Regions from separate parts of the Viridibacillus sp. KH_047 genome, predicted to be linked through region 2. Evidence: riboswitches for the same ligand, from Rfam matches in the RefSeq annotation. Region 2 holds a riboswitch; each other region holds the start of a gene.
What was found. A riboswitch is a leader RNA that binds a small molecule or an ion and turns the genes downstream of it on or off. The one in region 2 is predicted to bind lysine.

Region 1: linked by a shared signal. The riboswitch ahead of AC3IS5_RS19270 (amino acid permease) and the one ahead of AC3IS5_RS20480 (transporter substrate-binding domain-containing protein) in region 2 are both predicted to bind lysine.
Region 3: linked by a shared signal. The riboswitch ahead of AC3IS5_RS05075 (aspartate kinase) and the one ahead of AC3IS5_RS20480 (transporter substrate-binding domain-containing protein) in region 2 are both predicted to bind lysine.
Region 4: linked by a shared signal. The riboswitch ahead of AC3IS5_RS02455 (cysteine hydrolase family protein) and the one ahead of AC3IS5_RS20480 (transporter substrate-binding domain-containing protein) in region 2 are both predicted to bind lysine.

The regions. Positions count from the first base shown of each region.
Region 1 is NZ_CM174479.1:3,939,348-3,942,565, reverse strand. Features, by position in the region: gene AC3IS5_RS19275 (aminoglycoside 6-adenylyltransferase) at 96-962, shown strand; lysine riboswitch at 1,086-1,264, shown strand; gene AC3IS5_RS19270 (amino acid permease) at 1,372-2,832, shown strand; gene AC3IS5_RS19265 (acetyltransferase) at 2,989-3,177, opposite strand.
Region 2 is NZ_CM174479.1:4,174,024-4,177,241, forward strand. Features, by position in the region: gene AC3IS5_RS20475 (amino acid ABC transporter permease) at 1-603, opposite strand, end outside; gene AC3IS5_RS20480 (transporter substrate-binding domain-containing protein) at 667-1,521, opposite strand; lysine riboswitch at 1,656-1,837, opposite strand; gene AC3IS5_RS20485 (hypothetical protein) at 1,952-3,218, opposite strand, start outside.
Region 3 is NZ_CM174479.1:1,010,472-1,013,689, reverse strand. Features, by position in the region: gene AC3IS5_RS05080 (YslB family protein) at 146-559, shown strand; gene AC3IS5_RS05075 (aspartate kinase) at 618-1,850, opposite strand; lysine riboswitch at 1,974-2,155, opposite strand; gene uvrC (excinuclease ABC subunit UvrC) at 2,215-3,218, opposite strand, start outside.
Region 4 is NZ_CM174479.1:487,306-490,523, reverse strand. Features, by position in the region: gene AC3IS5_RS02460 (APC family permease) at 1-671, opposite strand, end outside; gene AC3IS5_RS02455 (cysteine hydrolase family protein) at 687-1,403, opposite strand; lysine riboswitch at 1,573-1,757, opposite strand; gene AC3IS5_RS02450 (LysR family transcriptional regulator) at 2,122-3,012, opposite strand.

The DNA.
Region 1 (3,218 bases), 230 kb from region 2:
ACTAATTGACAAAGGTTAATTATATCAAAGAAAATGGATAATCCTAATAAGATGGCTTAAAATAAAATCACCAATTTAATACGGGGGTATTGATGATGAGAACAGCGCAACAAATGATGGATTTAATCCTAGATGTAGCGGAAAATGATGAGCGAGTACGTGCAGTTTGTATGAATGGTTCAAGAACAAATATAAATGTAAAAAAGGATCCCTTTCAAGATTTTGATATCGTTTATATTGTGACGGATATCAAATCATTTACTAACAATCCTCATTGGGTAGATATTTTTGGAGAGAGGATCATTATGCAAACGCCAGAAGATATGGTGTTGTTTAAACCTGAGCTTGGCGGGCGCTATACATATTTGATGCAATTTTCGGATGGGAACCGAATTGATTTGATGCTTATCCCTGTCGAAGAACAAGAAGCATATTGTAAAGAAGACAGTTTAACTACAATCTTGTTAGATAAAGATGGGTCACTCCCTAAACTCCCTCTACCAACGGACGTCAATTACTGGGTACAATGCCCAACAGAAGAACATTATAAAGATTGTTGTAATGAATTTTGGTGGGTTGCTACATATATTGCGAAAGGATTATGGAGAAAAGAGATGCTCTATGCACAAGCACATTTTAATAATACGCGTGAAATGCTTATTCAAATGCTTTCATGGCAAGTCGGAGTGCAAACAGACTTTTCTAGAAGTGTTGGTAAAAACGGCAAGGACCTTGAGTACCTATTACCAAAAGAGATGTGGGAGCAGTTACTTGCAACATATAATAATGCTAGCTATGATTCAGCATGGCAAGCACTATTTACTATGTGTGATTTATTTCAAAGTACAGCAACAAATGTTGCTAGCATGCTTTCATTCCAAAGTTATGAAGAAGGTGTTAAAGTGCTCAATTATTTAAAGCATATTCAAACGCTACCGAGTGATACTGAAGTAATATTTTGAAGATTTAACAAACATTAACTTAAAATGTTTTAATATTCAAGAAAATTTACATCTTGAACATAGAACTCTCTTGTATTATAATAGGGGCATATTAAATTAATATATTGCAATGCCTCATCCATTCGATGAGGTAGAGGTCGCGGTATTAAAAAGTAAAATGGATGAGGCGAAAAGCGTCAGTGATTCTATTTGAAAGGGAATATCGCCGAAGTGTTTATAAGCTTTTTCTTATAATCATTGGGGCTGTTGCCGAAAGGTGCAGAACTGTCACGTCTTAGCGGGCGTGTTGAGCTATCTTTATCAAGGTTGATGGGCATGTTTTGATACCATCGCATATTCCTTGTGATGGTATTTTTTATGACATCAAGTTAACCTTCTTGCAATGAAAAATGGAAAGAGGAGATTCTTAATGAGTAATAAAAATAACGGCCAAAGCGTAGAAACGCAAGGTCTTAATAGAGGATTGAAAAGTCGTCATGTGACGATGATTTCACTTGGAGGAACAATCGGTACAGGGCTGTTCTTAGCAAGTGGTGGAGCTATCCACGAAGCGGGTCCAGGTGGAGCGTTATTAGCATATTCTTTAATTGGTATTATGGTGTTCTTCTTAATGACAAGCTTAGGGGAAATGGCAGCATTTATGCCTGTATCAGGTTCGTTTAGTACTTACGCATCTAAATTCGTTGACCCAGCGCTAGGTTTTGCTCTTGGTTGGAACTACTGGTATAACTGGGCAATTACAATCGCAGCTGAAATTGCAGCTGTATCATTAATTATGAAATTTTGGTTCCCTGATGTATCATCATTCGTCTGGACCGCAGGATTTTTAGTAATCATCTTCACTTTGAATGTCTTATCGATTAAAAGCTTTGGTGAAAGTGAATATTGGTTTTCACTTATTAAAGTCGTTACAATTGTCGTCTTTATCATCGTCAGCTTCTTGATGGTATTTGGTTTAATGGGTGGACATGACCCAGTTGGATTCAAAAACTTCTTCATTGAAGATGGTCCATTCCATGGTGGTTTCTTCGCAATGTTTGGTATCTTCTTAGCAGCAGGTTTCTCATTCCAAGGAACAGAACTACTAGGAATTACTGCTGGTGAAACTGAAGATCCAGGAAAGAATATTCCGAAAGCTGTTCGTCAAGTTTTCTGGCGTATTCTGTTATTCTACATTTTAGCGATTTTAGCGATTGGCTTATTAATTCCATTTACTGATGAACGTTTAGCTAGTAGTGATATTACAGTAAGTCCGTTTACTTTAGTATTTGAAAATGCAGGAATCGCGTTTGCAGCTTCAATTATGAATGCGATCATTTTAACAGCGATTTTATCATCAGGAAACTCTGGTTTATATGCTTCATCACGTATGCTTTGGGAGCTTGCTAAAGATGGTAAAGCGCCTAAAATGTTTACTAAACTAAACAAACGCGGTATTCCGATGGCTGCGTTAGTGGCAACTTGTTTAGTTGCTTGTGTATCATTCATCGCATCATTCTTTGGTGATGGTGTTGTCTACATTTGGTTGTTAAATGCATCAGGTATGTGTGGATTTGTAGCTTGGTTAGGGATTGCAGTAAGTCATTACAGATTCCGTAAAGCCTATATTGTACAAGGTCGCGATTTAAACGAATTACCTTATAAAGCAAAATGGTTCCCATTCGGTCCGATCTTTGCCTTTGTACTTTGTGCAATCGTTGTTGTTGGACAAAACTATACAGCATTCACAGGTGATCATATCGACTGGTACGGTATCCTTGTTTCATATATCGGATTGCCAATTTTCTTAGCTATTTGGTTTGGCTATAAAATTGTTCATAAAACGAAAATCGTCAAACTAGAAGATTGTGACTTTGATAGTCACCGTTAACTAAAAAAGAACTACGTAGCCTCTAAGCTGCGTAGTTTTTTTGTTTTATTAATTCACACCCAATTGCAATTATAAACAAATTCATGAATGTGTTTATAGGGAGTAAAGCAATAAATTATCTGAATGACATATTAATCAATAGTGGAATAAGAAAAGCTATTGCAAATTCTTAGGCTCAGTGACATAAAAAGTTTCAATGTATCCACAATCATTACAATACTCAGCTGATACAGGTGAAGATTTGCCTCTGATATTATTTGCTGGAACCATTTGAAGAATTACAGCACCACTGTGAAGTACTCCTTTTTTCATTTCGTTTCCGTCACATTTAGGACATTTACCCATACCTCATCTCCAACTCCTTGAAATTGTATTTTTTGTAAAAT
Region 2 (3,218 bases):
CGATTCGAAGTAACGGAAGTTGTTTCCTGCAATCGATTTTGTTTGGAAATATAATTCAGTTACACTAATGACATTCAATACAGATGAATCCTTAATATTAATAACAAATTGGTTACCTGTTGCAGGTAAAATGTTGCGCGCAACTTGTGGTAGCACTACATGAATCATGGTTTGCCAATGACTCATACCAATCGCTTGTGCCGCTTCAAATTGACCTTTATCAACAGCTGTTATACCACCACGTACAATTTCAGCCATATACGCGCCGGTGTTAATAGAAATAACTAAAACTGCTGCAAATGTACGATTCATATCTATATCAAATGCTTGAGCAGAACCATAAAAGATTACCATTGCTTGTACAATCATTGGCGTTCCTCGGAAAAATTCCACATAGATTGCTAAAATTACATTAATAAACTTCAGGAATAATCTCTTTATACCTCGCTCTGGCTTTGGTATCGTATTTATTACACCAATTAATAATCCGATAATAGCACCAAAAATTGTACCAAAAACAGCAACTAATAATGTCATCCATGCCCCGCGAAGGAACATTTCCCAGTTTTCAGTCACTATGCTTATAATCCAATCAATACTCATTATGTTCCTCCTTCAAAAGCAATAATACCGACTGTTTTATATGCAGCCGGTATCCGACATACATTATTTTGCAGCTGGTTGATTTTTAATCGCTGAATTCATGATTTCCGTACGTTCTTCTTCGGAGATACCTTTTAAAATTTCATTTATTTTATCTTTTAATTTGCTCCCTTTTTGAATACCAACAGCAACTGCTGTATCTTCTTCCGATGCCTTAAAACTATCTGTAAATTCAACCATTACAAATTTGTCATTTGCAGTAGAAGAACTGATACCTTCTGGACGTTCAGATAAATAACCGTCAATAACACCTGATTCTAAAGCTACACGCATTGAAGGGAAATTATCCATTGCCGTTTGTTTTTTAACACCTTTAATTTGGTCTAATACTGCATATTGCGTTGTATTCAACTGAGCAGTAATTTTCGCACCACTAAAATCTTGAATAGATGTAGCTTTTTCATATTTGCTGCCTTTTTTAACGACCATTACAAATTCAGATTTGTAGTAGTTATCCGAGAAATCAATTGTCTTTTTACGTTTTGCAGTTGGCGACATACCTGCCATAATTGCATCAATTTTGCCAGAAGTTAATGATGGTACTAGACCATCCCACTCTGTTTTTACAATCACTAATTCTTTACCTAATGCATCTGCCACACGTTTGGCAATTTCAACATCATAACCGCCAGCATATTCAGAGTTACCGTCAATTTTCACACCGCCTTTTGAATCGTCTTTTTGTGTCCAGTTAAACGGAGGGTATCCCGCTTCCATCCCCACTTTGAATATTTCCTTTTTTGTTTCCCCTTTAGTAGATTCACCTGATCCTGAATCCGTTTCCTTTCCCCCACAACCTGCTAATAGTAAAATTGATAATAGCATCATGCTTGAAAGAAATAACCATGTTTTTTTCATAATATGTTTCCCCCTTAGTCAATATCCATATTCTCCTTAAAAATACTAAAAAAGGCTAATATACGTATAAAAAATGCGGCCTAAGATGAACTTAGGTCGCTTTGTATATTAGCCCAAACACCCTACTTTACCCTAAAAGAGATAGCACAACTCAATAAACTGGGAGGTTTATTGAGACAGTCCTGCAGCTATTAACTACAGACCCAGCAAGTAATAACGAGTATTTTACAAACTTCGGCGACATCTCCTTCTCCATAGCTTCATAGTTTCTCAAGCTCCACTATAGACTAATAGATATCGCGCCTCTACCTCAACTATTGGAAAGTGAGGTTGTATTCAATTATCATTGTTCACAGTCTACAGTACCAAACTTTCACTGTCAACGAAAATTTAGTTGAATATTCAGAATACTTATCCTTACAACTAATTTTCAGCCTCTAACAATATCTGATTCAGTGTACGTAACTTCACCTGTTGCAGCATTAATCTTATCAATTACACCATTTTCAGAAGGGGTGTTAATAGAGTAATTTAAGCTATAAATTTTCATTTCATCATCTTCATCTATCTCTTCAAAACGTGAAAGTTTCATCTGCAAACTCTGTTTATATATAGCATCCCCTTCTTCCAATGTAATCATTGGTGTAGTATTAATACCTCGAATAGCCTCCATATTTATTGCGCTATACAGACATGAACGAATTATTCCTGTATGCATACCTACCTCAATTAGGACGGAGTATTTGTCTAATTTGTATTCACGGAAAAATGGGATAAAAGTAAACATAGTCGTTGGCTCATCTTCATGTTCGTCTGCATGCTCGTCTGCATCATATTCATCCACATTGAAGAAATCCTCATCTGTATCATCATCAAATTCTTCTGTATCATCATTCGAAACAGATTGTTCTTCTAGCATATATTTATGGTGTATATCACCAGCAATAATCTCTAAAAATTGCATTGCATTGTCTTTCAATTGCTCAAAAGGTAACTCAGTCTTTGCTTCTGTATCCCATTCCACATTAGATTCATAGTTAGCACCCGCATCATCAAAATGTAGCACTTCGATTACAACTTCCGCATCTTCACCTTTTTCATCTAACTCTTCCGCATCATACCAATATAAATTACCCTCTTCTTCACGTAATAAATATTGATCAGTTACACCTAATAACTTTGGCAATGACTTTGTCACTTGAACAGGTGTAATAGCAAATTGTTCAAGCTGTGATTCACTGAACAACTGACTTGCTTTTTGAACTTCCCCATCAACAGTAACACCTATATAATCTCGAATTGGTTGATAAACTAATTCAAATTCCCCTTGCTCTTCATTTTCTTCGATTCCTAATTCCACTAATGTTTCTTTACATAAAATTTCTCTTGCTTCATTTTCTGTTACTTCTACTTTTGGATATGTAAGTTGATAATACTCTTGGAATATAGTAGCCGCTGTAATAGTACCGTATGAATTGATCTCTATAACTGCACCAGAATTAGGTAAAGGGAGTTTTAGTTTTTTATCTATAGCTTCATAAACTACTAAATATTCACCTTCGCCAATCTCAGAGAAATTACTAAATTGTACTACTTCACGGCCGAAATCCTTCACAAAGGACTCTGTAATATGTAAAATTTCATCCATCCCAAGTTCTTCTAGACTTTCTAACTCTACATCGCAATTTTCTACTAAT
Region 3 (3,218 bases), 1.1 Mb from region 2:
TGGCAGAGCGTCAAGGTAACTAGCACTATTTCTAGATACCTTTAAATCATGCTTTTTTCTCGTAAATACATAAATATTCTACTAGAAAACGCTATTCTCTAACTCTGACAAAAATTAGACAAAATTAAATGAAAGAAGGCAAATCATGTCATCTACTAACACTCAACACTTCCCATTATTTGGTTACGAACTAATCAGAGATCACGTTCTCTCGTCTGTTCTTGGAAAAAACGAGGAAGATATCCTATATTGGTGCGGCAAAGAGTTAGCACGCAAGTTTCCTTTATACAGCATGGAAGAAGCTGTTTCATTTTTTCAAGAAGCCGGATGGGGAGAGCTTTCTATAGAAAAACAATCTAAAGATGAAACGTTTTATACTCTCACTGGAGATCCTGAGGCTATGCAATTTGACAAACGCTGCTTCCGTCTTGAAAGTGGCTTCCTAGCAGCTCAACAAGAGAAAATCAGTGGTTTCTTAACAGAATGCTACGACGAAAAGAAAGCAAAACGTGGGCTTGTACGATTCCATGTTAAATGGGATTTAAAAGACAAACTATAAAAAGAAGCTGACTAAATATCTGTTCAAGATGGCTAGTCAGCTTCTTTTTATTTTATGATTAAACTTGAATTGCTAGACTAGCTGCCAACTCAAATTCATCATGTAATGCGTTTGCAGTTAACAACATCGATTCTTGTGGAATGACAACAGAAATTTTTATTTCAGAAGTACTTACCATTTTCAATGTAATGTTTTCTTTATGTAAGCGATCGAACATTTTTGCGGCTACGCCAGGATTAGACACCATACCAGAACCTACAATCGATACCTTAGCTACGTCCTCTTCATAATTCACATGACAATAACCAATTTTAGATTTATTTGCTTCTAATACTCGAGCGGTATCTGCTAAATTTTCTTTCGTAATAGTAAATGATACTGAAGGCTCTATCCCTTCGAGTATAGTTTGAACGATAATATCAACATTTATATGATTATCAGCTAAAACCGTGAAAATATTGACTAAAGAACCTTTATAATTCCCCTCGTATCCTACCGTTACACGAACAATATCTGACATAAACGCTACTCCACGTACAACTAAATCTTTTTCCACTTCAACTTCCTCCTTCATAATTGTTCCTTCATCGTCTACATAACTAGAGCGAACTGCTAATGGGATCTTGTAGTTTTTTGCAAACTCTACGGCACGTGGATGTAAGACACCTGCTCCTAAATTTGCTAATTCTAACATTTCATCATATGACAGTTCCTGTAGTTTGCGAGCTTTTGGAACATAACGTGGATCTGAAGTGTACACACCATCAACATCTGTATAAATATCACAGCGCTCGGCACCTAATGCTGCAGCTAAAGCAACTGCTGTTGTATCTGATCCTCCGCGACCTAGAGTTGTAATATTGTTATTACTATCGATTCCTTGGAAACCTGCAACTACCGCAACTTGGCCTTTATCCAATGCTTTTTGCACATTTTCAGATTGGATTTCAACAATGCGGGAATCACTTGGAATCCCTTCCGTTAAGATACCAGCTTGCCAACCAGTGAAAGACTGCGCTGATAACCCTAAACTTTGCAATGCAATCGTTAATAATGAGATAGTCACCTGCTCACCAGTTGTTAAGAGCGTATCCATTTCACGCTTCGATGGATTTGGCATTACTTCATGTGCCATCTCTACTAACTTATCCGTCGTTTTACCCATTGCTGAAACAACAACGACAATGTCATAGCCCTTATCTTTCTCTTTCTGAATGCGCTTTGCCACATGCAATACGCGTTCAATCGTTGCAACTGATGTACCACCAAATTTAAAAACTAAACAACTCACTCATAACCTCTCCCTTATTTGTTATGACGACCGTATCACAATGACATCTTATGAAAAAAGCAGCCTTCCACACGTTTCCGTGTGAAAAGCCGCCTCGTAGCATGCACGTTCAAAAGAACATTCATGTGAGATAGCCCTCCAGAACCGAAACGGATCTGACAATTCTACACTTGTTAAATGTAGAACCAGTAATAAATTTGAAATAGTCAATTTATCACTTCGGCGGCCTCCCCTTTCATCAGCAGTCATAGGATCTATTCATCCTCTTGCTGATTACTCTTGAAATCCGCGCCTCTATCATCACTAATTAGTGATTATTTATAATAGTAATGTTACTTTAACATAATTTTCAGATTACTGCAATTTATTTTTCAGAAAAATAAGTAAATATGGTATGAGCTAGTTTTTTTGGTACATTCGCAGCAATTAACTCTTCATAGGATGCCTCACGAATTTTTTTAACAGATCCAAATTGTTTGAGAAGCTGCTGCTTACGTTTCGGACCAATTCCTTCAATTTCATCGAGAACAGATGTAATGGCATTCTTCTCATGTAATTGGCGATGGAAGGTAATAGCAAAACGGTGAACTTCATCTTGAATTCTTTGTAAAAGATAAAATGCTTCACTCGTTCTCTTCAACGGAATAATTTCTGGCGGCGAGCCATACAGCAATTGAGAAGTTTGGTGTTTATCATCTTTTGCCAAACCTGCAATAGGAATATCTAAACCAAGCTCATCTTCTAAGATTTCTCTTGCCACTTCCATTTGTCCTTTCCCACCATCAATAACGATTAAATCGGGTAAGGGTAAGCCATCTCTTAATACACGAGTATATCTTCGGCGAATGACTTCTCGCATTGCTCCGTAATCGTCGTGCTTTGCAGCAACTTGAATTTTATATTTTCGATAATCCTTTTTGCTCGGCTTACCGTCAATAAAAACAACCATCGCTGAAACGGCGTCCGCACCAAAAATATGGGAGTTATCAAATGATTCTATGCGAAGCGGTGTCGCAATATTCATCGCATTTCCCAATTCTTCGCAGGCACCTATTGTCCTTTTTTCTTGACGCTCAAGTAACTGGAATTTCTCAGAGATAGCAATTTGTGCATTTTTACTCGCTAAATCAACAAGTTCTTTTTTCTTTCCCCTTTGAGGAATCGTCACTTTTACATCAAGTACTGTAGCTAGAAGGTCCCCTTCAATATTCGTAGGTATGAAGATTTCCTTCGGCTTGATATGTTCTGCCTGTTCATAAAAGCGTCCCACAAATGTTAAGAATTCTTCCTCAGGGTCTCGATAAATCGGGAATAATGAAACATCTCTCTCGATTAACTTTCCTTGTCGTACAAAGAATACTTGGATAC
Region 4 (3,218 bases), 560 kb from region 2:
ATTGAGTCAAATCCCAAGAACGAGAAGCAGGCCATCGCTGCACCAGAAATAATCGTTGTCATTACGAACGTCTCATCATTAAAGAATGGTGTAATCGAAATTAAAGAAAATACACCATCTTCAACAACAATCGCTTTCATACAGAAAATCACAAAAATGACTACAACAATCCCCATGAAGATTACAAGGAGTTGGTTGGTTTTAGCAGCTATTCCGATTCCCAGGACATTTACAACAGTAATTATACCGGCAATAAGTAATACCCACGCCCAGTATGGAATCGCTGGAATTAATGCATTCGCATAGGATGCACCGACCATGAAGACAATTAATGGCACTAATACATAGTCCATAAACATCGCCCATCCTGCAAAAAAACCTAAATGTGCGTTAATCGCACGTTGTGTATATGTATACGTAGAGCCACCAATTGGAAACGCCGCAGCCATTCGACCGTAGCTATATGCAGAAAACATCATCGCTACCATCGCGACTAAATACGCTAACGGTAGCATACCGCCTGTTGATTCTGCCGCAAAGCCGTATATATAAGCAGGAGCAATTGGTGTCATAAACGCGATACCATAGATTACTAAATCTTTCAGTGTGAGAACACGTTTAAAATGAGGAGCTACATTTCCTTGAGTTGTATTGCTCTGAACATTACTCATTTAAAAGCTTCCTCTCTACCCTTGAACTACTGCACGTTGTTCAATTTCTTCTGTAATCAAATCAATGACTTCTACTGTGCTCATTACTTGGCAATAAATTTGATTCATAATCATAATTTCTGCATCATGAAGTTGTTGCGTAGCAGCTGCACATGCATCCTCAACTAGAATCACTTCAAAGCCTGCATCAGCTAGACTTCGTACAGTTGAAGCTACACATTGGTCTGTCACAACTCCTGTACAAACAACCGTTTCAATACCCATGTTGCGAAGTAAAAATTCATAATTTGTGCCACTTAAAACACTGTCTGTCGTTTTATTTACTACGATTTCATCGTCTAATGGTTTTAATTCATCTACCATTTCTGCTCCCGGATCACCGATTGGTAATAAAATATTGTTCCAACCTGGGCGACGTTGTACAGGGGAACGGTCACGTCCGTCCTTATGATGACATGCAATACGACCGAAAGTTACTTCTAAACTATTTTCGCGGAAAAAGTCTAGTAGTTTTTTATTGTTTGGAATCGTTAAGTTATCAATACGATCAAAGAAATATGTCCATTTATCAAACATGTCTTTTTCTCGTGCAATTTGAGCATCCAATCCATCTCGGCTAATAAATTGATGTTGCATATCAACTACTAAAAGCGCTGTTGTTGCTGGATCTAATTTCATTTTTTCTTCACCCGTCGGAATAAAATCATAATAAAGTGTTTGTTGTTTTTCCATTATACGTTCCTCCATTAAGCTCCTATAAGCTAAATTAGTTTTTAACTAAATAAAAAAGAGATCCTCTATGTGCTAAAGAATCTCTTGCAGACAATAAAAAATGACTACATCATTTCTGATTAAGAAACCAAAAATGATGTAGTCATTCTAAAGTCCCCAACCCTGTCTCTTATGAGATAGCACAACTTAATAAACCGGGAAGTTCATTAAGACAGTCCTGTGGTTTTTCACCACAGACCCAGCACGTAATGATGAGAATCCATTGCATGCTTCGGCGACATTCCCTTCTGAATAGCTTCTTCGTCTTCTCTGACTCTACTATTCGCTAATAAATATCGCACCTCTACCTCACAATCAAAAAAGTGAGGTTTATTTAATTATTAAGACCATTATATTGTTATAAGATTTTTCTGTCAATACAGATTTTTGTAATAATTACAAAAGTAGACTTAGCACAATATATTTAATTATGTTTTTACTCTATCCCAATTCCAACTAAGTCACCCACTCTACATGTGTGGAGTGTATGTGGCAACACAATGGATGCTGGTGGGTTTATGTAAAATGATTGGTTAATTTCAGAAACCAATCATTTGTTATTTAATTTATAAATAGTACGCTTAAACAATAGCCATTATATGTTGAAGAAATCTATTTATTGTTTATCATTCAAGCATGGGCCACAGTTACTTAAACAGAACTTTCGTATGGAAATTTATTAAGTGGTCATATGTTCTTTCTTTAAAAATTCCATTAGATATTTTTTGAATTGTAAGACTGCATGTTTAGATGTTTTTCCTTTTAACCAGGCTAGACCAACCGGTCGATAACAATAAGGTTCAATTAACCTAATTTTTTTCAAGTGTGTTAATTCTTCATCGGTATATGCATATTTAGGAAAAAAAGTAATCCCTAGATTCTCTTTGACTAAGTTTAAAATAATCGACAATTCTTTTCCCTCAAACTTTATATTCGGAATAAATCCAGCTTGCTTACAAAAAGAGTCTGTTACAACTCGCCAATTTAAGCCAATTGGGAATGTAATAAATGATTCGTTTTTTAACTCTTCTAAACTTACAAACTCCCTAGTGGCAAGACGATGTTTTTCAGATACTAATAAATAAACTTCTTCATTAAATAAATGAACCCATTCAATTTCTTTGTCTTTTATTTGAGATGTTGAAATACAAATATCAGTTTTTTCATCTTTAAGTGATGCTACCATTTCATCATCTGACATAACATGTTGACTCATTTTTGTATTTGGTCTTTGCGATAAAAATCCACCCACTAATTTAGGCAAAAATCCAGATGTCATAACACCTAGTGAAAAATCCGCATTTCCTAATCCTGCTAAATCATATATCTCATTTTCGGCATCCTCTAATAATTGTAGTGCTTTTTCTACTTTTTCTTTATAAATCTTGCCGTACTTATTTAATTGTATTTGTTTCCCTTTCCGATCAAATAACTGTATCCCTAAGTTTTGCTCTAACCTGGCAATCGATTTACTCAGTGAGCCCTGAGAAATTTCTAGTTCAACTGCAGCTTTTGACATGTGTTGATATTCAGCAACTATTAAAAAGTATTCTAGTTGGAGTAACTGCAAAAAAAAAACCTCCCCCTTTATACCGTATAGTAAAACATTAATTTTCAATCATTTTGTGTACATGTTACCACAATTTATTACCAAAACAACACTTATAACCCTAATGGAATATGTAAGTACTTAGCGGTTATTGAAACACTTTCATTTAAAACATATGATGGAATTGTTCGATAAATTGACACATTTAATTATACAATATTCGCTAT